DNA from 4 places in the Micromonospora sp. NPDC005291 genome. Region 1 is predicted to be linked to each of the others. Evidence: riboswitches for the same ligand, from Rfam matches in the RefSeq annotation. Region 1 holds a riboswitch; each other region holds the start of a gene.
The links. A riboswitch is a leader RNA that binds a small molecule or an ion and turns the genes downstream of it on or off. The one in region 1 is predicted to bind cyclic di-AMP.

Region 2: linked by a shared signal. The riboswitch ahead of ABZT18_RS28105 (transglycosylase family protein) and the one ahead of ABZT18_RS27555 (hypothetical protein) in region 1 are both predicted to bind cyclic di-AMP.
Region 3: linked by a shared signal. The riboswitch ahead of ABZT18_RS13650 (hypothetical protein) and the one ahead of ABZT18_RS27555 (hypothetical protein) in region 1 are both predicted to bind cyclic di-AMP.
Region 4: linked by a shared signal. The riboswitch ahead of ABZT18_RS09400 (C39 family peptidase) and the one ahead of ABZT18_RS27555 (hypothetical protein) in region 1 are both predicted to bind cyclic di-AMP.

Annotation. Positions count from the first base shown of each region.
Region 1 is NZ_JBEXGR010000026.1:76,098-81,286, forward strand. It holds gene ABZT18_RS27545 (AAA family ATPase) at 1-1,601, shown strand, start outside; gene ABZT18_RS27550 (cation diffusion facilitator family transporter) at 1,708-2,622, shown strand; cyclic di-AMP (ydaO/yuaA leader) riboswitch at 2,765-2,895, shown strand; gene ABZT18_RS27555 (hypothetical protein) at 2,952-3,968, shown strand; gene ABZT18_RS27560 (hypothetical protein) at 4,090-4,599, shown strand; gene ABZT18_RS27565 (SRPBCC family protein) at 4,742-5,189, opposite strand, start outside.
Region 2 is NZ_JBEXGR010000028.1:26,111-31,299, reverse strand. It holds gene ABZT18_RS28120 (VOC family protein) at 1-176, shown strand, start outside; gene dinB (DNA polymerase IV) at 234-1,421, shown strand; gene ABZT18_RS28110 (hypothetical protein) at 1,547-1,915, shown strand; gene ABZT18_RS28105 (transglycosylase family protein) at 2,011-2,703, opposite strand; cyclic di-AMP (ydaO/yuaA leader) riboswitch at 2,703-2,874, opposite strand; gene ABZT18_RS28100 (peptidoglycan-binding domain-containing protein) at 3,200-3,688, shown strand; gene ABZT18_RS28095 (peptidase inhibitor family I36 protein) at 3,784-4,188, opposite strand; gene ABZT18_RS28090 (BTAD domain-containing putative transcriptional regulator) at 4,373-5,189, shown strand, end outside.
Region 3 is NZ_JBEXGR010000008.1:22,008-27,196, forward strand. It holds gene ABZT18_RS13630 (hypothetical protein) at 1-644, opposite strand, end outside; gene ABZT18_RS13635 (copper ion binding protein) at 658-867, opposite strand; gene ABZT18_RS13640 (metal-sensitive transcriptional regulator) at 1,022-1,318, shown strand; gene ABZT18_RS13645 (YibE/F family protein) at 1,549-2,919, shown strand; cyclic di-AMP (ydaO/yuaA leader) riboswitch at 3,086-3,216, shown strand; gene ABZT18_RS13650 (hypothetical protein) at 3,221-4,240, shown strand; gene ABZT18_RS13655 (carbonic anhydrase) at 4,296-5,024, opposite strand.
Region 4 is NZ_JBEXGR010000005.1:146,791-151,979, reverse strand. It holds gene ABZT18_RS09415 (CDP-glycerol glycerophosphotransferase family protein) at 1-141, shown strand, start outside; gene ABZT18_RS09410 (polysaccharide pyruvyl transferase family protein) at 320-1,648, shown strand; gene ABZT18_RS09405 (alpha/beta hydrolase) at 1,745-2,491, opposite strand; gene ABZT18_RS09400 (C39 family peptidase) at 2,625-3,479, opposite strand; cyclic di-AMP (ydaO/yuaA leader) riboswitch at 3,713-3,854, opposite strand; gene ABZT18_RS09395 (hypothetical protein) at 4,139-4,909, opposite strand; gene ABZT18_RS09390 (hypothetical protein) at 5,042-5,189, opposite strand, start outside.

The DNA of each region.
Region 1 (5,189 bases):
GCCGGGGCATGCGGGACATCGTGGCGACCATCCAGCGGGAGCAGGACGAGGCGATCCGCTCGCCCAGCTCCGGGGTGACGATCGTCGCGGGCGGCCCGGGCACCGGCAAGACCGCGGTAGCTCTGCACCGGGCCGCGTTCCTGCTCTACTCCGACCGCAGCCGGTACGCGGGCGGCGGCATCCTGGTGGTCGGCCCGTCATCGGTCTTCGTCGAGTACATTGCCTCGGTTCTGCCGTCGCTCGGTGAGGACACGGCGACCCTGCACTCGCTGGGGACCCTCTTCCCGGGGATGACCGCCACTCGCACCGATCCGCCCGAGGTGGCCGCGGTGAAGGGGTCGCTGCGGATGCGGCAGGTGCTGGAGCGGGCGGCCCGTGACGCGGTGCCCGGCGGCCCGGGTGAGCTGCGGCTGCTCTACCGGGGCACGCTGCTGCGGCTGGACCGGGCCGCGCTGGACCGGGTCCGGGATCGCGCGCTGCAACGGGGCGCCCGACGCAACGAGGTGCGCCGGGCCGGCTTCGACGGGGTCTTCGCCGCGCTCTGGGCCCAGGCCCGCGAGGTGGGCATCACTCAACTGCCGGAGCAGCGGGCCTTCGAGGCCGAGATCGCCGAGCGGCCGGAGTTCCGGGAGTTCCTCAAGGCGTGGTGGCCGCGGCTGCACCCTCGGCACGTGCTCGGCTGGCTGGCGCAGCCGGACCGGCTGCGCCGGTACGCCTCGGGAATCCTCTCCTCCGCGGAGATCCGGCTGCTCAACGCCGCGTACCGGAGTCTGGAATCGGCCGGGCTGACCATCGCTGACGTGGCACTGCTGGACGAGTTGGACGCGCTGCTCGGTAAGCCGGCGCAGCCGGCCCGGGCCCGGCGTGACCCGTTCCAGCTCGCTGGCGGCGTACGCGAGCTGAGCACCCTCGGCGACCGGCAGCGGGCCGCGCGTGCGGCGGCTCGGGAGCGCCCGGCGGACTACCGGGATTACGCGCATGTGGTGGTGGATGAGGCCCAGGACGTCTCACCGATGCAGTGGCGGATGATCGGTCGACGTGGCCGCCTGGCCTCCTGGACGGTGGTGGGTGACCCCGCGCAGACCGCGTGGACCGGCCACCCCGACGAGCTGGACCGGGCCCGGGACCAGGCGCTGGGCCGGCGCAAGCGGCACGATTTCACGCTCACCACCAACTACCGCAACTCGGCGGAGATCTTCGCGGTGGCGGCGGCGGAGATCCGCCGGCTCTACCCTGACCTGCCGCTGCCGACCGCCGTCCGCTCCACCGGGGTCGATCCGGTCGAGCTGGTGGTGCCCGCGACGGGGTTGGAGACGGCGATCGTGGAGGCGGCCGCCGGCCTGCTGGCCGAGGTGGAGGGCACCGTCGGGGTGATCACGCCGGTCCCCCGCCGCGACGAGGTCGTCGGCTGGCTCGGCGCGCTCGACGCACCAAGGTTGCAGGTGGTGACCAGCCTTGAGGCCAAGGGCATGGAGTACGACGCGGTGGTGCTGGTCGCACCGAGCGAGATCCGGGCGGATCCGGGTGCCGGGGTGCGCACCCTGTACGTCGCGCTCTCCCGGGCCACTCAGCGACTCACCACCATCGACCCGACCGGCTGATCCGTGCTGGTGGCTGCCGGCGAGCGTCGCCGGCCGTACACTTGCATACATAGCGATGTGAGCATACATTTGACCGGGTCCTGACTGGCAGCGGAGGGTGTATCTCGTGGGCGCAGGTCATGACCACCATGGGTCGGTCGCCAATGCCGCACATCGGCACAGGGGTCGACTCTGGGCGGCGTTCGGCCTGCTCGCCACCCTGATGGTGGTCGAGGCGGTGGCCGCCCTGCACACCGGCTCGCTCGCCCTGCTCTCCGACGCCGGGCACATGTTCACCGACGTGCTCGGCATCGGGATGGCGCTCGCCGCGATCACCGCGACCCGGCGCGCCACCGGCGACCCGCAACGCACCTTCGGGCTCTACCGACTCGAGGTGCTCGCCGCGCTCGCCAACGCCGTCCTGCTCTCCGGCGTCGCGGTCTACGTGGTGATCGAGGCGATCCGCCGCTTCGGCGACCCCCACGAGGTCATCGCCGGCCCGATGCTCGCGGTGGCCGTGCTCGGCCTGCTCGCGAACATCGTCGCCTTCGCCCTGCTCCGTGTCGGCGCCCGGGAGAGCATCAACCTCCAGGGCGCCTACCTGGAGGTGCTCGGCGACCTGCTCGGCTCGCTCGGCGTGATCGGCGCGGCACTGCTCATCACCGCCACCGACTGGTGGTGGGCCGACCCACTGGTCGCGGTCGCCATCGGCGTGTTCATCCTGCCGCGCACCTGGCGGCTGGCCCGCGCCGCCGTCCGCATCCTGGTGCAGGCCGCCCCGGAACACCTCCAGGTGACCGCCGTGCACGACCGGTTGGCCGCAGTGCCCGGTGTGGTCGAGGTGCACGACCTGCACGTCTGGACGCTCACCTCAGGCATGGACGTGGCCTCCGCACACCTGACCATGGCACCCGGCGCGGAGGTCGGCGCGGTGCTCACCGCGGCGCGTACGGCCCTGCACGACGACTTCCGGATCGAGCACGCGACGTTGCAGATCGAGCCCAGCGCCGCCTCCGGGGCCTGCGGCCCGGTCGAGTGGTGACAGCCTTTTGGGAGCTTTCCTCGGCTTCGCCGGATATTGCCGTGACGACGTACGCACCGTCCGTCACATCGGCTGCAACTGCCCCACCGGCACCGGTAGGCTCGGTCCCGGCCTCCACCAGGCGGCGCCCTCCCGGCGCCGGTGATGGTCGCCGCCTAATCGCCCGAGTGGCGAACCGGGGAACCACGTTCCTGGGGTGCATCCGCGTCAGCGGTAGGGATCTTCCGTCCCGAACCCGTCAGCTAACCCGGTCGGCGGCTAACGGAAGGACATGCGCAGTGGCACCAGCACGACCACCCTCCGCCCGACTGGCGGCCCTGATCGTCGCGATGTTCGCCCTCAGCGTCGCGCTCCCGGCCGGCGCCGCCTCGGCCGCACCCCCGAGCGGCCTCCGGGCCGCCGCCGCACCCGACTCCGACGAAGAGGGCGGCACCCCGGCGCTGCGGGCCCAACTCGACGCGGCCAGCAAGGGCTACCTGGACGCGAAGCGCGCCCTGGACACCTCCGTGCAGCGGCAGCAGCAGCTCGCCACCCAACTGAAGACCACCGAGGCCGAGCTCGACCAGCGCAGCGGCAAGGTTGGCGAGATCGCCGGGGTGGCGTATCGCACCGGCCGGCTCGGCGCGATGTCGGCGCTGCTCAACAGCAACACCCCCGAGGGCTTCATGGATCGGGCCGCCGCACTGGACGCGGTGGCCGCCAACGAGGACCGGGTGCTGCGCGACCTGCTCGCCACCAAGGACCAGGCCAACCGCACCCGGGTCGCCCTGGACGGCGAGATCATTGAACAGCGCAAGCAGGTCGCGGTGATGGCCAAGCGCAAGGAGCAGGCCGAACGGGCCCTGACCGTGGCCACCACGCCCAAGCCGCGGACCACTGTGGACACCGGCTCCAACCGGGGCACCTCCGCCGCCAACGCGACGGCCGCACCGCGCAACTCCGACGGCTCCTGGCCGTCGGAGTCGTGCAGCGTCAACGACCCCACCCCGGCCAGCGGCTGCATCACCCCGCGCACCCTGCACGCGCTGAATCAGGCCAAGGCCGCTGGCTTCACCCGGTACGTCTCCTGCCACCGCCCCAGCGGCTCCGGTGAACACCCGAAGGGCCGGGCCTGCGACTTCGCCGCGCAGAAGGGTGGCTTCGGCAGCGACGCCACCGGCGGCGACAAGACCTACGGCAACAACCTGGCCGCGTACTTCATCCGCAACGCCGATCGGCTCGCCGTGCTGTACGTGATCTGGTACAGGCAGATCTGGCTGCCCAGCAGCGGGTGGAAGTCGTACAGCGGGGCGGGTGGCGACCCGTCCAGCGACCACACCAACCACGTGCACCTGTCGGTCTACTGACCGATCCGTGGTCGGTGCCTCCCACACACGGGGGCACCGACCACGGCTACGTCACAGGGCGTACCCCTGATGTCGCCGGCCGTCGGACGACCCGGTCAGCGTCGGCGGGCAGCATCGCGGTATGCGACGGATCCCACCCATCGCCCGCAAGGGGCTGCTCACCCTGCACCTGGTCACCTCGCTCGGCTGGCTCGGCGCCGACCTGGTGCTGCTCACCCTCGGCATCGCCGTGCAGCGTGGCGCCGACCCGGCCGTGATGTATCCGGTCGCGGCACTGGTCGGCACCGTGCTGTTCGCGCCGCTGAGCGTGCTGGTCTGGCTGATCGGCGTCACCAGCGCGCTGCTCACCCCGTGGGGTCTGCTGCGCTACCGCTGGGTGCTGGTCAAGCTGGTGCTCACCACGGTGATGGTCGGGCTGGTGCTCTTCCTGCTCACCCCGAATCTGCGGCACGCCGGTGCGGTGGGCGCCACCCTGCCCGCGCGGGATCGCGCCGACCTGGTGATCGCACCCGCGGTGTCGACCAGCCTGATGATCATCGCGACGGTGCTGTCCACCTACAAGCCGTGGGGCCGGCGGCGCGGGACGCGACCCATCCTGGCGAGTCGTGATCGCGCTGCAACCAGGATGTAGTGGCCTCCAGGCTGCCCGAAGGCCACTACATCCACGATCAAGCACGATCATGGTGCGGGGTGCGGGGTGCGGGGTGCGGGGTGCGGGGTGCGGGGTGCGGGGTGCGGGGTGCGGGGTGCGGGGTGCGCGGGGTGCGGGCGGGTCAGGCGGGCGGTGGGGGGTCGCCTGCGCGGTCGAGGGCCGCGCCGAGCCGGGTGGCCAGGGCGAGGTGAGCGACCCGGGCCTGGCGGAACGCGTACCGGAACAGCAGCGTCGGCGCGCTCAGGGTGATCTCGACGTCGATCCGGACCAGGCCGTCCGGCTCGGCGCGCAGCCGGGTGTGGTTGCGTACCGTGGTGGCCGGCCACTGGCGGGCCACCGTGACGATCTCGTCGTCCTCGCTGATCAGCACGTCCGCGTGGTAGGTGGTCCGGAAGTGCAGCGGCCCGGCCGCCAGGCGGTCGTTGATCGTGTAGCTGGCCCGTGCGCCGGGTCGGGGCGACAGTCGGCGGACCCGGACGATCAGCGGGTGCAGCTCACCCTGCCGGGTCAGGTCGCTGAGAAACGCCGCCGCCTCGGCTGGCGAGCAGCGGGCCTGGACGGTGTAGCTG
Region 2 (5,189 bases), on a different contig from region 1:
TGCGAGCCGCTCCGGGGCTCACGGGTGACGAGCGGATGGCGGCCCTGGAGGCGGAGGCCGAACGGCTCGTCTCGCACGGCGCCGCCCGGCTCAGTCGTCACGAGCCCGCTCCCCCACTGGGCGCCGGTCACCTCATCATGGCCGACCCCGAGGGCAACGAGTTCTGCCTCGACTGACCGGGCGTTCGCCCAGCTCACTGCCGTAATGGTGGGATGCCATGCGAACATGTGTACGTGTCGCCCGGGGCCAACATCCTGCACGCCGACCTGGACGCGTTCTACGCGTCGGTCGAGCAACGCGACGACCCGCGCCTACGCGGGCGGCCGGTGATCGTCGGTGGGGGCGTCGTCCTCGCGGCCAGCTACGAGGCGAAGGCGCGGGGCGTACGCAGTGCGATGGGCGGTCAGCAGGCGCGCCGGCTGTGTCCGGACGCGATCGTGGTGCCACCCCGGATGTCGGCGTACACGGCGGCGAGCCGCGCGGTCTTCGAGATCTTCCGGCAGACCACCCCGCTGGTCGAGGGGCTCTCCATCGACGAGGCGTTCCTGGACGTGGGCGGCCTGCGGCGGCTCGTCGGGTCACCGGCCGACATCGCCGAGCGGCTGCGTCGGGAGGTCAGTGAACGGGTCCAACTGCCGATCACGGTGGGCGTGGCCCGCACGAAGTTCCTGGCGAAGGTGGCCAGCGGGGTGGCGAAGCCCGACGGGCTGCTGGTGGTCGCGCCGGACGCCGAGTTGGCGTTCCTGCACCCGCTGCCCGTGGAGCGGCTGTGGGGCGTCGGCCCGGTCACCGCCGCGAAGCTGCGGGAACGACGGATCCGTACGGTCGGCGAGGTGGCCCGACTCGGCGAGGCCGCGTTGGTGTCGATGCTCGGGGCGGGCGCCGGTCGGCACCTGCACGCTCTGGCGCACAATCGCGACCCCCGGGCGGTTCAGGTGGGGCGTCGGCGCGGCTCGATGGGCGCCCAGCACGCGCTGAGCCGTAGCCCGCATGCCCCGGCGGAGCTGGATGCCATCCTCGCCGGGCTGGTCGACCGGGTCAGCCGGCGGATGCGGGCGGCCGGGCGGTCCGGGCGCACGGTGGTGCTGCGGCTGCGCTTCGGCGACTACACCCGGGCGACCCGCTCACACACCATCGGCAAGGCGACGGCCGACACGACGTCGCTGCTCACCGCCGCGCGAGCGCTGCTGCGGGCCGCGCTGCCCGAGATCGATCGTCGTGGTGTCACCCTGATCGGTGTTTCGGTGGGCAATCTGGACGACAACCCGGTTCAGCCGGAGCTGCCGTTCCACCGCGAACCGGGTGCGGAGTTGGACGCCGCAGTGGACGCGGTCCGTGACCGGTTCGGATCGGCGGCGCTCACCCGTGCGGTGCTGCTCGGCCGGGATCCGGGCGTCGAGATGCCGCTGCTGCCGGATTGACCGGTCTGCGTGCCGCGTTCGGGGGGCCGAGCTGCGACCGGAGACACATCACAGCAGGTCGGCGGTTTAGCCAGCGGCTGACGGGTGACCCTTGTGGGGTACAGCCTGACAAGGGGGGACCCACGATGTCCGACGACACCAGCAACCGACCGAGCCGTCACGCCGAGCGCCCGCACGACGTGACCGACCCGCTGCTCTGGCAGTTGGCGATCGACGTGCTGAGCGCCCACGAGCCGGACGACGAGGGGCAGTGCCGCAACCTCCAGTGCGCCGGGCAGTCCTGGCCGTGCACGGCTCGCACCGGCGCCGAGCAGTCTCTGCGCGTGTCCCGCGGCACGCCCGCCTCGGACGAGATGCCCATGGACGGCGGCGACAGTGACGATGTCGGCACTGCCTGGCCCGGGGAGGGCGCGGTACCGGCCCAGCGATGGGCCCGCAATGCCGACCCGGTGGCGTCGCATCGCGGATCGAAGGCGTCCGCCTCGGCGGCGTGACGGCGGGGTGCACCGGCACGAACACACGGCGCTGCTCAGCGCCACACACAGGAACGCTCGGCCGGTGACCCGGCCGAGCGTTCGTGTGTCATCCGTCAGAGGCTGAGCCGCTGGCCCGGGAAGATCAGACCCGGGTCGGTGCCGACCAGCGGCCGGTTGTGCTCGTACAGGGCCTGCCAGCCGCCGGCCACCCGGTGGGTGTCGGCGATCTCCGACAGGGTGTCGCCCGGCTTGACCAGGTACTGGTCGCCCGCCGTCGGCGCGGTGCGCTCGTGGTTGCGGGTCGCCGGCTGCTCGCCGCGCGACGACCGCTCCTGCGGCGTGGTGGGCTTCGCGGTCGACTTCGTCGACGGCTTCTCGGTCGACTTGGTCGACGGCTTCGCGGTCGACTTGGTCGACGGCTTCTCGGTCGACTTGGTCGCGGAGCCGCCCTTCTTGCCGCAGGTCGGCCAGGCGCCGATGCCCTGCCCGTCGAGCACCTTCTCGGCGACGGCGATCTGCTCGCCGCGGCTGGCCAGGTCAGCGCGGGCGGCGTACTTCTTGCCGCCGTAACCGGCCCAGGTGCCCTGCGAGAACTGCAATCCGCCGTAGTAACCGTTGCCGGTGTTGATCTTCCAGTTGCCACCGGACTCGCACTGGGCGATCGCGTCCCAGTTGACCGCGGCCTGCGCTGGGGCGGCCGGCCCGAAGAGGGCGACGGCGCCGGTGACCGCACCGACGGCCAGGGTGCCGACGGCGAGACGGCGGGTGGTGACCCGTCGATGACGGGGGGTGTAGACAGACGTCATGTGAGCTTCCTCCACGCCGGCGAGGTGAGCTGTCGGGTTCGGGCCGAGGAGCCCGGCCGCACGGTGGCGGCTTCACCCCGAGGTGACATGCACCGAGGAACGTTGGGTCCCCCGCTCCTGCCCGGTGACTGGGTTCCGACGACCGGGGGCAGGATTTGGCGTTGCCGGCCGTGGTGTCCGCAATGGCGAACCCGACCGACGTTAGGCACGGTCGGTGACGGTCGCCCACCCCCTGTGAACTTCTTCACCGGGCCACGCGGGGCGGGTCGCGCAGCGGTTGCGAGCGATCGACGTCTGTGCAGTCACCATCATGGACCGTTTCCGATCAGACGTCGGTCCCGGTGGTGCGTGCCGAGACGAGCGGGTGGGTGTCACCGCCCCGCTGGAACCGCTGGTGGCGAATTGACGTTCGAGCAAGAAACGGTAGATCGACGGTCGCGATGCTCCTGGGCATGCCGGGTTGACCCGAGCAGCCAAGCCCGCCCAGGAGGAGATCATGCCGATCCACCAGAACCGCACCGGGCGCCGCAGCGCCGCCGCCATCCTGCTGACCGTGCTGGCCAGCGCCGGACTCGCCGCGCTCGCGCCGACCGCCGCGCAGGCGGCCAGCACGTGCACCAGCCTGACCTTCTTCCGCGTCGGTGGCTACCCGGGCGGTGCCGACATGCACGTGCCCACCATCGGCTGGCAGGACGGTAACAAGACCTGCTACCTGGAGTACGGCCACTCCAACAGCGCGGTCAAGGTGTTGCAGGAGGCGCTGAACAACTGCTACTCCCAGTCCCTGAGGCTCGACGGCCAGTACGGCACCAACACCCGGAATGCCGTCCGGGCCGCGCAACGTCAGATCAACCAGACCTGGGAGTGGGCGAACATCGCCGAAGACGGCGAGTATGGCCCGCAGACCCGGGCGTGGATGGGCTTCGCGATCTTCGGGGTCAACGGTGGCCCGGTCATCCCGAACGTCTGCTACTACCCGGGCTGACCCGCGCGACGGCGCCGGCCGGAATCCCCCGTTGGATTCCGACCGGCGCCGTCGTGGCGTCTCCGGTCCCTCCCCCGCACCGGAGACTCCGGCCCTCAACACACCCGTACGGCCTCGATGCGCGTGTTCCAGGTGCCGCCAATCGCGGCCGAGTCATACGCCAGGTTCGCCCGGTAGCCGTAGGCGTGCTGGTAGCCGAGCAGGCCGGTGGCATTGGCGTTGTCCCAGAAGGTGGAGACGGTGCCGGACGGCCGGTTGTTCTTGATCGACTGGGCCCTGTTGCGGAAGTACGAGGGCAACGTCACGTCGTTACAGCCGTTGTACGGCCCGTCGAGGTAGAAGACGTCACCGGAGAAGTTGATCCCGGCGTAGAGGCAGAGCAGGTTCGAGGGGCAGGCGTAGTTGGCAGCCTGGGCCGGGCTCGGGGCGGCGCCGAACACGGCGGTCAGGGCAACCGTGGCAACCAGGGCGGACGTGAGCCTTCGCCGAATGCTTCGCACGTGAGTGACCTCCAGGTCTCGTCACGACCGCGTCGGCCGTGAGTCGAATTGCCGACATCGGATTGAGAGATGTCGCTGTGCCTACGATGATCTGCGCGGAAGGTCGACGGATTCCTGCCGGAACCTCAATCCGGCTGTGCCGGCGGGGTTGGCCGACCGGCGGCACGGGGGCGAGCGGCGATTCATGGAGATTCGGATCCTCGGACCAGTCGAGGTGTGGTCGAACGGCCAACTGATCGACGCGGGAGCGGCCCGGCAACGCGCCGTCCTCGCCGCGCTGGCGGTCGACGTGGGCCGGCCGGTTCGCGCGGAATCCCTGGTGGATCGGGTCTGGGGTGACTCCCCGCCTCCCCGGGTCCGGCACAACCTGCACGTCTACCTCGCTCGGATCCGCCGGGTGCTGACCGCTGCCGGGGCGCCGGACGCGCTGGTCCGCCGCTCCGGCGGATACCTGCTGGACCTACCGCCGGAGACGGTCGACGGACAGCACTTCGACGCACTGCGGCAGCGGGCCGTCGAGCTGGCCGACGACGACCCGGAGCGGTCGGAGCTGCTGCGCCGGGCCATGGCGCTGTGGCGCGGCGAGCCGCTGGCCGGGTTGCCCGGCGAATGGGCGGCCCGGGTTCGGCAGGACTGGCACCGCCGGCACACCGAAACCGTCGTGCAGTGGGCCCGCAACCTGCTGCGCCGGGGTGAGCCGACGGCCGTGATCGACCCGTTGACCCGGCTCGCCGACGAGCACCCGCTCGACGAACCGGTCGCCGCCGCGCTACTGCACGCGCTGGCCGCCGCGGGGCGGAGCGCACAGGCGCTGGCGTACTACGCCCGCTTACGGGACCAGTTGACCGACGCGCTCGGCGCGGACCCGAGCACCGAGCTTCGCCAGCTGCACCAGGCCATCCTGCGCGGTGAGATCACCGTGCCGACACCCCCCGCCGAGCCGACCCCGACACACACTGCGGCCGGCCCCGTCGCGCGGCTCGACCAGGCACACCCGGTCC
Region 3 (5,189 bases), on a different contig from region 1:
TAGGGCTCAAGGTCGGTGACCGGCTGCCCGTCCCGGTTGACGGTCAGGGTGAGCGGTGACGTGCGGCCGGGCTGCGGCGCACCGGTCAGGGTGACCGTGTAGCCGTCGACGGTGGTGCTGGTCACCGGGGCTGGCAGCGGCCGTTCGGTCAGCTCACCGGGGACGGTCACGTCCACGCCGAGGGTCAGCGGCTCACCCCCGGTCGGGGTGAAGTCGGCGAACGCCCGCCACTGCCCGGGGCCGGCCAGCGGGGTGTCGACCCGCCAGGTGCCGTCCGGGGCCAGGTCGGGGTGCACGTGGCGGAAGCCGGAGAGGTCCCGTCGGGCGACGATCAGGTGCATTCGCTTGTCGTGCGCCACGTCGTACCGGGTCACCGGGCGCCCGTCGGGCCCGGTGATCCGGAAGGCGAACTCGTCGGCCGGGGCATCGACCGGTTCGAGGGTATATCCGCGGTCGGAGACGAGCAGGCCGCCGGGGAGCCGGTCGGTCGCCTCGTCGTGCTCCCCTGTCGCGTGGGCGGCACCGCCGTCGTGCCGGCTGTCGGCGACCGGGGCGGGGTCGACCAGACGGCCGATCCCGTAGGTCGCGCCGAAGACCGCCGCCAGACCGACGGCGAACCCGGCCAATCTCGTCACGGTGCGCATACCGACCCTCCGATCACGCGTCGACGAGGTCGTAGCCGGCCTCGTCGACAGCGGCCCGAACAACCCCGGTGTCCAGCGGCTGGTCGCTGCTGACGGTGACCCGGCCGGCCGCGAGGTCGACCTGGACGTCACGCACGCCCTCGATGGCGCCGACCTCGGCGCTCACCGCGCTGACGCAGTGCCCACAGGTCATGCCCTGCACCTGGTACGTGGTGTTGACCATCGAAACGTCTCCCTTCGCCACCTCCGAAGCCTATACCCCTGGGGGGTAAGTCGGAGGCGGACCTCTACCCTTGCACGTTACCGGTACCCGGTGGGGGTATCCGGCCAGAAGAGGACCGTACCATACCCCCCAGGGGTACGCTATCCTTGTCGACATGACCGCACCCACCCCGATCCGCGGGTACACCGCCAGCAAGGACCAGTTGCTCACGCGGCTCCGCCGCGTCGAGGGGCAGGTCCGCGGCATCGAGAAGATGGTCGACGACGACCGCTACTGCATCGACGTGCTCACCCAGATCTCCGCGATCCAGGCCGCACTCGACAAGGTGGCGCTGGGGTTGCTCGACGGGCACGCCCGGCACTGCATGCACGAGGGGGCAGCCGAGGGCCGGGCCGACGAGATGGCCACCGAGATGATGGCGGCAGTCGGCCGGCTCATGAAGCGCGGCTGACAGCCCTCAGTCCGGGCATTCCACGGTGACCCTCCGTATGCCGCTGCACAGCCGGGCACCGGCGCCACCACGACGTGGCGCCTTCGGCCGGCCGGGCCGGGCACTGACCGTCCGTGATCGAGCGGTCGTCAGCCAGCGATCCGCCGCACCTGTCGCCGCGTTTCCACGGCAACGGTGAACCGACCGGCACGCTGACCCGTACCCCGCACCGGATCGTTGGGAGTCTCGCCTTGGGTTCCGACCACACCCGCCCCGCTCCGTCCGCCCCGCCCCGGGTACGACGGATCCTCGTCATGACGGTGGTGCCCCTCTTCGTCGCCACCGTGCTCGCCGCCGTGCTGCTCTGGCCGCGGGGTGGGTCCCCGCAGACCGACGGCGGAGCGGACGTGCCGCGCCACCCCGGCACGGTGACCCGGGTGGTGACCGAGCCATGCCCGCCGGTGCCGTCGAGCCCCGAGGGCACACCGAGGGTCGGTGCCGGGCCGTGCGGCACGGTCGACGTCCGGGTGGACGACGGGCCGACCGCCGGCCAGCAGGTGCGGACACCGGTGCCCGACGGCCCCGGCGCGCCCCGGGTCGAGGTCGGCGACGAGGTCATCCTGGTCGAGCTCACCGACCCGACCGATCCCACCGCCAGCAACTGGAACATCGCCGAGCATCAGCGCGGCACCCCGATGGTGTGGCTGGCGGTGGTCTTCGCCGCCGCGATCGTCGCGTTCGGTCGGTGGCGGGGCCTGGCGGCGCTCGCCGGGCTGGCCGCCAGCTTCGCCATCCTGCTCACCTTCGTGCTGCCGGGCATCGGCGCAGGCAAATCACCCCTGCTGGTGGCGGTGGTCGGCGCGGCCCTGATCATGTTCGTGGTGCTCTACCTGACGCACGGGGTCACCGCGCAGACCTCGGTCGCGGTGCTCGGCACCCTGGGAAGCCTGGTGCTGACCGGTGTGCTCGCCACCATCGCCACGGCCGCAACCCACCTCACCGGCTTCGGCAGCGAGGATGCGACGACACTGTCGATGTTCCAGGGCGACGTGGACCTGCACGGCCTGCTGCTCGCCGGGATCATCATCGGCTCGCTCGGGGTGCTCGACGACGTGACGGTCACCCAGGCGGCCACCGTCACCGAGTTGGCGAACGCGAACCCCGGGCTGACCCGGTTGCAGCTGTACCGTGCGGCCACCCGGGTCGGCCGCGCGCACATCGCCTCCACTGTCAACACCATCGTGCTGGCGTACGCGGGCGCGTCGCTACCCCTGCTGCTCCTGCTCACCGCCGACTCGCGGCCGATCGGGCAGATCCTCACCAGCGAGTTCCTCGCGCAGGAGATCGTCCGCAGCGCGGTGGCCACACTCGGCCTGATCGCCGCCGTGCCACTGACCACCGGACTGGCCGCGGTGGTGACCACCGCCGGGCGCACGGATGCCCCTCCGTCCGCCGACGCTCCCGCCCCGCGACCCCAGCCGGCCCGGGCGGAGGCACTGGCCGCACTCATCTCACCGCGAACAGGTCGACCCGGCGAGCCGGATCCGACGCGGACCTCACCCCCACACACCGCCACCGACCGGTGGCCGGAGCCGAACAGGAGCACAGATACGGCATGGTGACACTCCTCAGCGTGACCAGTTTGGGCATCCGCCCTGAGAACCGCGTCACTGGTCACTCAACGCCATGGCGAAATGACACTTTTGGTCGACATCAAGGCGTAGCTCACCAGGCCGACTCTCGGGTAACCTCGCTGCCGGTTACCGATGAAGGCGCGAAGCGGCGCCTGCGGTGCCACCGCCCAATCGCCAACCGGCGAGCCGGGGACCCAGGTACGTGGGGTGAATCCGCGTCAGCGGTAGGGGCCACTTCCGCCCCGAACCCGTCAGCTAACCCGGTCGGCGGTCGACGGAAGGGAACATTGTGACGGCACCCCTACGCCGCTGGTTGACACCCGTGGTGGCCGTGATCGCCGCACTGACCGTGCTCGCCGGGCCCCTCCCGGCCCATGCCGCCCCGACGACCCCCACACCGTCCGGGCACGAGGAGGACGGCGAGCCCCAACTGCTCAACGACGTCATCGAGCAGGCCAACCGCGACTACTCCGCCGCCAAGTCCAAGCTGGACAAATCCAAGAAGCGACAGCAGGAGTTGGCGCTGGAGGTCGACCGGGCCAAGGCCGACCTGGATGCGCTGGCCCCGCAGGTCGGGCAGATCGCCGCCCAGGCGTACCGGACCGGCCGGATCGGCGCGATCGCGATGCTGCTGGAGAGCGACGCCCCCGACTCGTTCGTCCAGCGCGCCTCGGTGCTCGACGAGATGAACATGGTCAACGAGAAGAAGCTCTCCGAGGTCAACACGGTGAAGGCCCGCGCCGAGCAGGCCAAGCTGGCCCTCGACACGGAGGTCCGCGAGCAGCAGAAGCAGACCGCCCTGATGGCGAAGCGGAAGAGCGAGGCGGACAAGGCGCTCTCCCTGGTCGGCGGAAAGGGCTTCACCGGCGGCCTGGTGGATGCCACCTCGCCCGTCGCCCGGCTCGGCCCGGGTCGCACCTCCGACGGTGACTGGAAGCCCCAGTCGTGCAGCGAGAATGACCCCACCACGTCCGGCTGCATCACGCCTCGCACGCTGCACGCGTACAAGGAGGTCAAGCGGGCCGGCTTCAGCCGGTTCGTCGGCTGCTACCGCTCCGGCGGGCCATGGGAGCACCCGAAGGGCCGCGCCTGCGACTGGTCGCTGCAGAAGAGCGGCTTCGCCCCGTGGCACAACGAGGACACCCGGACGTACGGCAACAACGTCGCCGCGTTCCTCATCCGGAACGCCGACCGGCTCGGCATCTACTACGTGATCTGGAACCGCCAGATCTGGTTCCCGGCGACCGGCTGGAGTTCGTACAGCGGGCCGTCGAACCACACCGACCACGTGCACATGTCGCTGCTCTGACCCGCACGATGCCCCGTCGAGGGCCGTTCCGCGTCGCGGGACGGCCCTCGACGCGTCAGGCTGCGGCGGGCGCGGCCGGGTCGGTCGACCCCGCCGGCACGTCGAGCGTCGCGAAGCCGGCCGGCACGGCGGCCACCGGGCGTACCGCTCCGGCGGCGAGCCGATACGACACGCCCACGACCGCGCACCGCCCCTGCGCCACCTCGTCGGCCAGCACGGGCGACTGCCCCAGCAGCGTCTCGACCGTCTGCGCGATGTGGATGTCGACGATTTCGTCGATGTCGTCCACGCCCTCGGCTTCGGCCCGGCGCAGGCTGGGCAGCACGGCGTCGACCACCGCCCGCAGGTGCCCACGAGGTGGGGTGCCGGTCGCGGCGACCTCCCGGGCCGCCTGCACCGCGCCGCACGAGTCGTGGCCGAGCACCACCACCAGCGGGGTGCCGAGAACGGTCACCGCGTACTCCACGCTGCCGAGCACCTCCGGGCCGGCGGTGTGCCCGGCCGTACGGACCACGAACAGGTCACCCAGCCCTCGGTCGAAGATGATCTCGGCGGCCAGGCGCGAGTCGGAGCAGCCGACGATCACCGCGAACGGGTGCTGCCCGTCTGCCACGGCAGCCCGGTGCCCGGCATCCTGATTGGGATGGCGTGGGGCACCGCTGACGAAGCGTTGGTTGCCGGCGGTCAGCTCGGCGTACGCCCGGGTCGGCTCGCTGGGCGCAGACGCCCGGTCGGCGGTCCGCTGCGGACCCGGCTGCCCGCCGGGTGTCCCGGGTTGACTCATCCCCGCACCTCGTCCTCACGCATCTGACCTGGTCAAGCGGCTTTTCAGCCGTGCCGGCGGCGGTCGCTGGCACGGGCTCCACCGTCACACGCACCGTAAGTCGCGTCAAGGTATGCGTGATATAGATTTCATACGTTGACCCCGGTCCGACCCTGGGTAACGTCC
Region 4 (5,189 bases), on a different contig from region 1:
TACCTCGGTGACTTCCCCGCCGAGTCGTACGCCGACGCGTTCCTGGACGCCGCCAGGCGCGAGCTGGAGCCGGACTGGAGCCCGCCGACCCCCGGGCGGTCGGTCGAGCCGGACCTGGTGCCGGTCTCCCCCACCGCCTGAGCCGCCGGGCCGCCGGTGGCGGCTCGGCCTCAGGGCCGATCGCCGCGTGAGGCCAGCGGCCGGTCGGTGGCCTAGTATCGCGAGGCCTGGAGGTAACAGATGTCCCGCCTCCCGGGACATTGCCGGACGATCTCCGGGGTCGGGCGCCACCGCCTCCGGACGAGAGGTGGAGCCACCGATGCATCAGCGGATCCTGCTGCGCGCCCGTAAGGGCCCGTTGGACGTCCTCAGCGCCGAGGAGACCTACGAGCGGGACTGGATCGGTAAGAACACCGGCAATCTGGTCTTCAGCCACGCCGCGCATAAGCTACTGGCCACCTCCACGGCCGAGATCACCCCGTCGCGGTTCCGGGCGGACCCACGCGATGCCGACGAGATCAACGAGAAGTACGACGTCTTCGTGATACCACTGGCCAACGCGTTCCGCCATGACTACGCACACCGGCTGACGACGATGGCCCGGCTGATCGAACGGCTGAAGATCCCGGTGGTGGTACTCGGGGTCGGGGCGCAGACCGACGTGGACGGCAACCTGGAGCAGCTCCGCCCGATCGACGAGCCGGTCAGCGCGTTCTGCCGGGCGGTGCTCGACCGCTCGCACAGCATCGGCGTACGCGGCGAGATCACTGAGAACTACCTACGCAAGCTGGGTTTCTCCGCTGTCGAGCAGATCGGCTGCCCGTCGATGTTCCTGCACGGCGACAGCCTGCGCATCGAGAAGACGAAGGCGACCCTGGGCATCGACGACCGGCTCGCGTTCGTCATCTCGCCGTACGTCAAGGCGTTGGCCCCGCTCGTCCTGCACCACCAGCGGCGCTACCCGAACCTGCGCTACGTGGCACAGGACCTCTACACCCTCGGTACCCTGCTCTACGGCGACGCGCCGAAGCTGCGGGGCATGACCGCCGACATGCCGATTCACACCTCGCACCCGCTCTTCGTCGAGGACAAGGTGCGGATGTTCATGGACCCGTGGCCCTGGATGGAGTATCTCTCCGGGTTCGACTTCGCCTTCGGCACCCGGATCCACGGCACCATCACGGCGTTGATCTCGGGCATCCCCGGCTATCTGCTGGCGCACGACTCGCGCACCCTGGAGCTGGCCCGATACTTCGACATCCCGCACCGTTTGATGCGCGATGTGCCGGCCGACGTCGACGCTGCCCAGCTCTATGCGGAAGCCGACTACACGGCCCTGAACGAGGGCCACAAGGAGCGCTTCACGCGGATCACCGCGTTCCTCGCCAAGCACGACCTCGGCCTCTCGTTCGCCGACGGAGACAGCGCTACCCGCTTCGACGAGCAGGTCCGCCAGACCGTCTACCCACCTGCGGTCCGGCCGGTCTCCGCCTACTCTCCCGAGGAGTTGCTGACGCGCATCCAGTGGCTGCGGGACGAGAACCGGACGCTCCAGAAAAAGGTCAAGACCCTCCACGCGCAGTCACTGCGCGAGCGGGTCAAGCAGGCCGTCGCCGGCCGGGTCCGCCGGATGCTCGGAGCCAACTGACCAGCCACTGCATCCGCTTCACCCAGCTCGCCCACGTCCAACTGCATCACGGCGACAGCGGGAAGGCACCGAGCGCGTCCGCACCGTTGTGACCGATCACCGGTATGGGTCCACCAGCGCCAGAACGGCCGCTCGGTCCTCCACGTGCGCGTTGTGGCCGAGACCGGGCAGCGTGGCGACCGGTACGCCGTACTCCTTGAGCTGCTGGTCGGTGACCATCGGGTCGTGCTCGCCACGCGCCAGCACCACCGGCACGTCGGTCGCCGCCAGCAACGGGGCCAGGTCGGGCTCGCCGACGCCGAAGGCTGTCGGGTCCATGGCGAGGCGCCACCGGCCGTCGACCTGACGCAACCCGGCGTCCACCACCGGATGATCCGGCGGGACCAGGCCGACCAACCCGGAGACGCGCAGGTAGCGGCGGGCCGCCTCGGTGCGGCTGGCGAACCAGCTCACCGGGCGCGCGGCGAGCTCCGCGGCGCGGGCCAGCTCGGCCGGCGACCAGAGCGCCTTGATGCCGAGCCCGACCACCGCGTCCACCGGTATCCCGGTGGCGCGGGCGGCCAGCGCCAGGCCGACCACCCCGCCCAGCGAGTGCCCGAGCACGACGAGCCGGTCGTCGGCGGCCAGGCCGTGGGCGATCCGGCCGGCGAAACCAGCAAAGGTGTACGACGGCAGCGGGGCCGACCAGCCGTGGCCGGCGAGGTCCGGTGCCAGCCACCGCCCGGGCCAGTGCTGCTCCAGCAACGGCGCCCACGGCAGCCAGACGTCTCCGGTCGCCCCCATCCCGTGCAGCAGCAACAGGATCGGCCCACGGCCTGCCCGGCCACCTGATTCATCCACCACGGCCGCAGTCTCCCACGGTTCGCGACCAGGTACGAGGATCGTCGATGCGGCGCAGGCCTGACCGCTCGGTGAAGACGCCGCGGGCGCCGGCCCCTTGTGGGGGACGGCGCCCGCGGCGGTCAACGTGCCTGGGTCAGGCGGAGTAGCCCCGGCTGGCGATCCAGTTGGCCAGGTCGATCGTGGTGATCCAGTACGACGGGTCGGCCGCGTTGGCCGAGTCGGCGATTCGCACGGTCCGGCCGTTGTCCTTGTAACCCACCACGGCGATGTAGTGCCCGCCGCCGTAGGAGTGCCAGCCGCCGTTGGTGTCGGTGGCGTCGCCGACGACGTTGGCCACCACACCGCGACCGTCGGTGATCGCCTTGACCACGTCGGCCTGGAGCTGGTCCATCTGGGCCGAGCTGGGCGTGCCGGCGAACATCCGGGTCCGGTACGGGGAGCCCTTCACCTCGGCGTTGAGCACCCGGGTGGTGTCCAGGGCCGAGTTGGTGCCCATCTCGGTGGTGCCCAGCTCGGCGCCCAGCTCATCCTGGGTGCGGTTGATGCCGGCGGCGCTGAGAGCGTTGCGGGTGGCAGCCGGGCCGCAGTTGTAGTACGTGTTCTGCACCTGGTAGTCGTAGTCGAGCACCTTGGTCGCGGGCGGCTTCGGCGGCTCCGGCTTACGGGTCAGGTCCGGGTTGCTGCTGGCCTTGGCTGCGGGCGACGCGGCACTGGTGGCCGGCGCGGGGGCGGCGGTGGTCGGTGCGGTGCTGGCCGAGGAGGACGCGTCGCGCGCCTCGCTGCGGGAGGCAGCGGTGTCGCTGCGCATCTCGGCGACCGTGGTCACGGTGTGCTGGCTGGCCGGGGCGTCGTCGGTGCTGGTGACCAGGGCGCCGGTGGTGCTGGCGATCGCGAGGGCCGCGGCGGAGGCGACAACGATCTGGTAAGGGCGCTCGGTGGCGAGGCGGCGGAGCTGACGCTTCAGGGTGTGCTTCACGGGGTCCTCCACGGATCGGGGGGAGAGCGGCACACCGGGGGCCGGACCGGCATCCGGGCAGGCGCCAGCGCGCGGACCGTGGTCCGCGGATGGTGAACCGCTCAGGGGAACGCCCGGCGCGGCCGGGCGGGAAAGGCAGTGACCCGGGGGTCAGCTCACCGTCACTGGACGAATGAGCGGGGGCACCGCTGCGCCGTGGAGGCGAGGGAACAACCGAGGGATGGAAAGGTGCTGCACGAGGATAGAACTCCTTCCGACACCGCCTACCGGGTTAGCTGACGGATTCGGGCGGGAAGATCGCCCTACCGCGGGCCGTGGCTCGCGGATTCACCCCGGACTTACTGATGGGTCCCCGGTTCGTAGATCACGATTGAGCGGGTCGGCGCGGCGTCGCCTCTTGCGAACGGTTACCGCACCGGACAGGACGACAGTACTGGCCGGCCCTTCCCCTGCCAAGCCGGGTTCACCTGCGTAAACTCCAATCGGCGCGACAATTTCTGCGCGTATTGCCGATGATGTGACTCGATGGGACAACCGGTTACGGCGACGCCTGCGGGCGACAACCGGACAGGCCGCCGATTATGCGGCCACAATCATGGGAAAAATCGAGCCAATCGTGCCCGACGCCCGATTCGCCATTGACATGACCGGGCTCACATAACGGATCGGGCTCAACCCGCGCGAGCCGGGCGCCAGCGTGCCACGAGTGCGGGACGGAACGCCCGGGTAGCCGCCCGGCGGGCGGGTACCGGGTTCGGCCGCAGCCGGGCCGCTGCCGCGTACGCCTCCTCGGCGAGAGTGCGGGCCGACTCGGCGGCCAGTTCCGCGTCCCGCCAGGCGGCCCGCTCCCGGGTGGCGGCGGCCTGGTAGTCGGCCAGCCTCGCGTCCCGGATCGCCCGGCTCAGCAGCACCTCCTGCTCGACCGGGTGCCGCCGGGGATCCCACCCGTGCCGATGCCCGAACACGTCGCCGAACTGCGCCATGGTCAGGTCGCCCCGCCAGTGCGCCGCCGCCGCCGCGCGATGCAGGTAGCGCTCCCGGGAGGCGTACTCGGCGGGGGTGCGGGGGGTATGCGGGGTGGGCAGCGCCCCGGCACCCGCGAAGCGACGGGCGGCGGTGTCCGCCTCGTCGTACCCGCCCCAGGCCCGCTCCATCTGCTCCTGAGCGGTCAGCCAGGCCACGCGGCGCCGCCGTGCGGTCCTGGTCGCGCCGGCCGCGGCGACGGCCACCTCCTCGGCGTACCGGCGCAGGTCGACGGCCTCGGCCGCGGCCAACTCCCGGGCGGTGGGCGCGGTCGGGAGCGGGTCGTCCGTTGGCCGGTCCCGCTCGGGGCGGGCGGCCAGCACGATGAGTACGCCCAGTGCCAGCAGGAACAGGGCCGACCAGATGGCGGCGGCCTGCGGCACCTCGGTCACGAACTGGTAGAAGACGACGGTCTCCATGGTCGGCACCTCGGGGAGAGAGCAATGCGGTGGGAGCCCCACCGGCCACCGGGCCACGGTGGGCCACGAATCGGCGGGGTGCGGAGCGGGTGGATCGACAGGGCGCGGCGACGGGACGCTCGTCCCGGTGGCTCAGCGCCCTGGTGGGGCCCGGGGCGCCCGGCCGCTCGGACCGTCGACGAGGGGCAGCCGGTCGGACCCGGCCCCGCACACCGACAGCACGCCGGCCGCCGCGACGGTGCCCCGGCCGGCGGGCAGCGCCGGTTGCGAGTCGACCGAC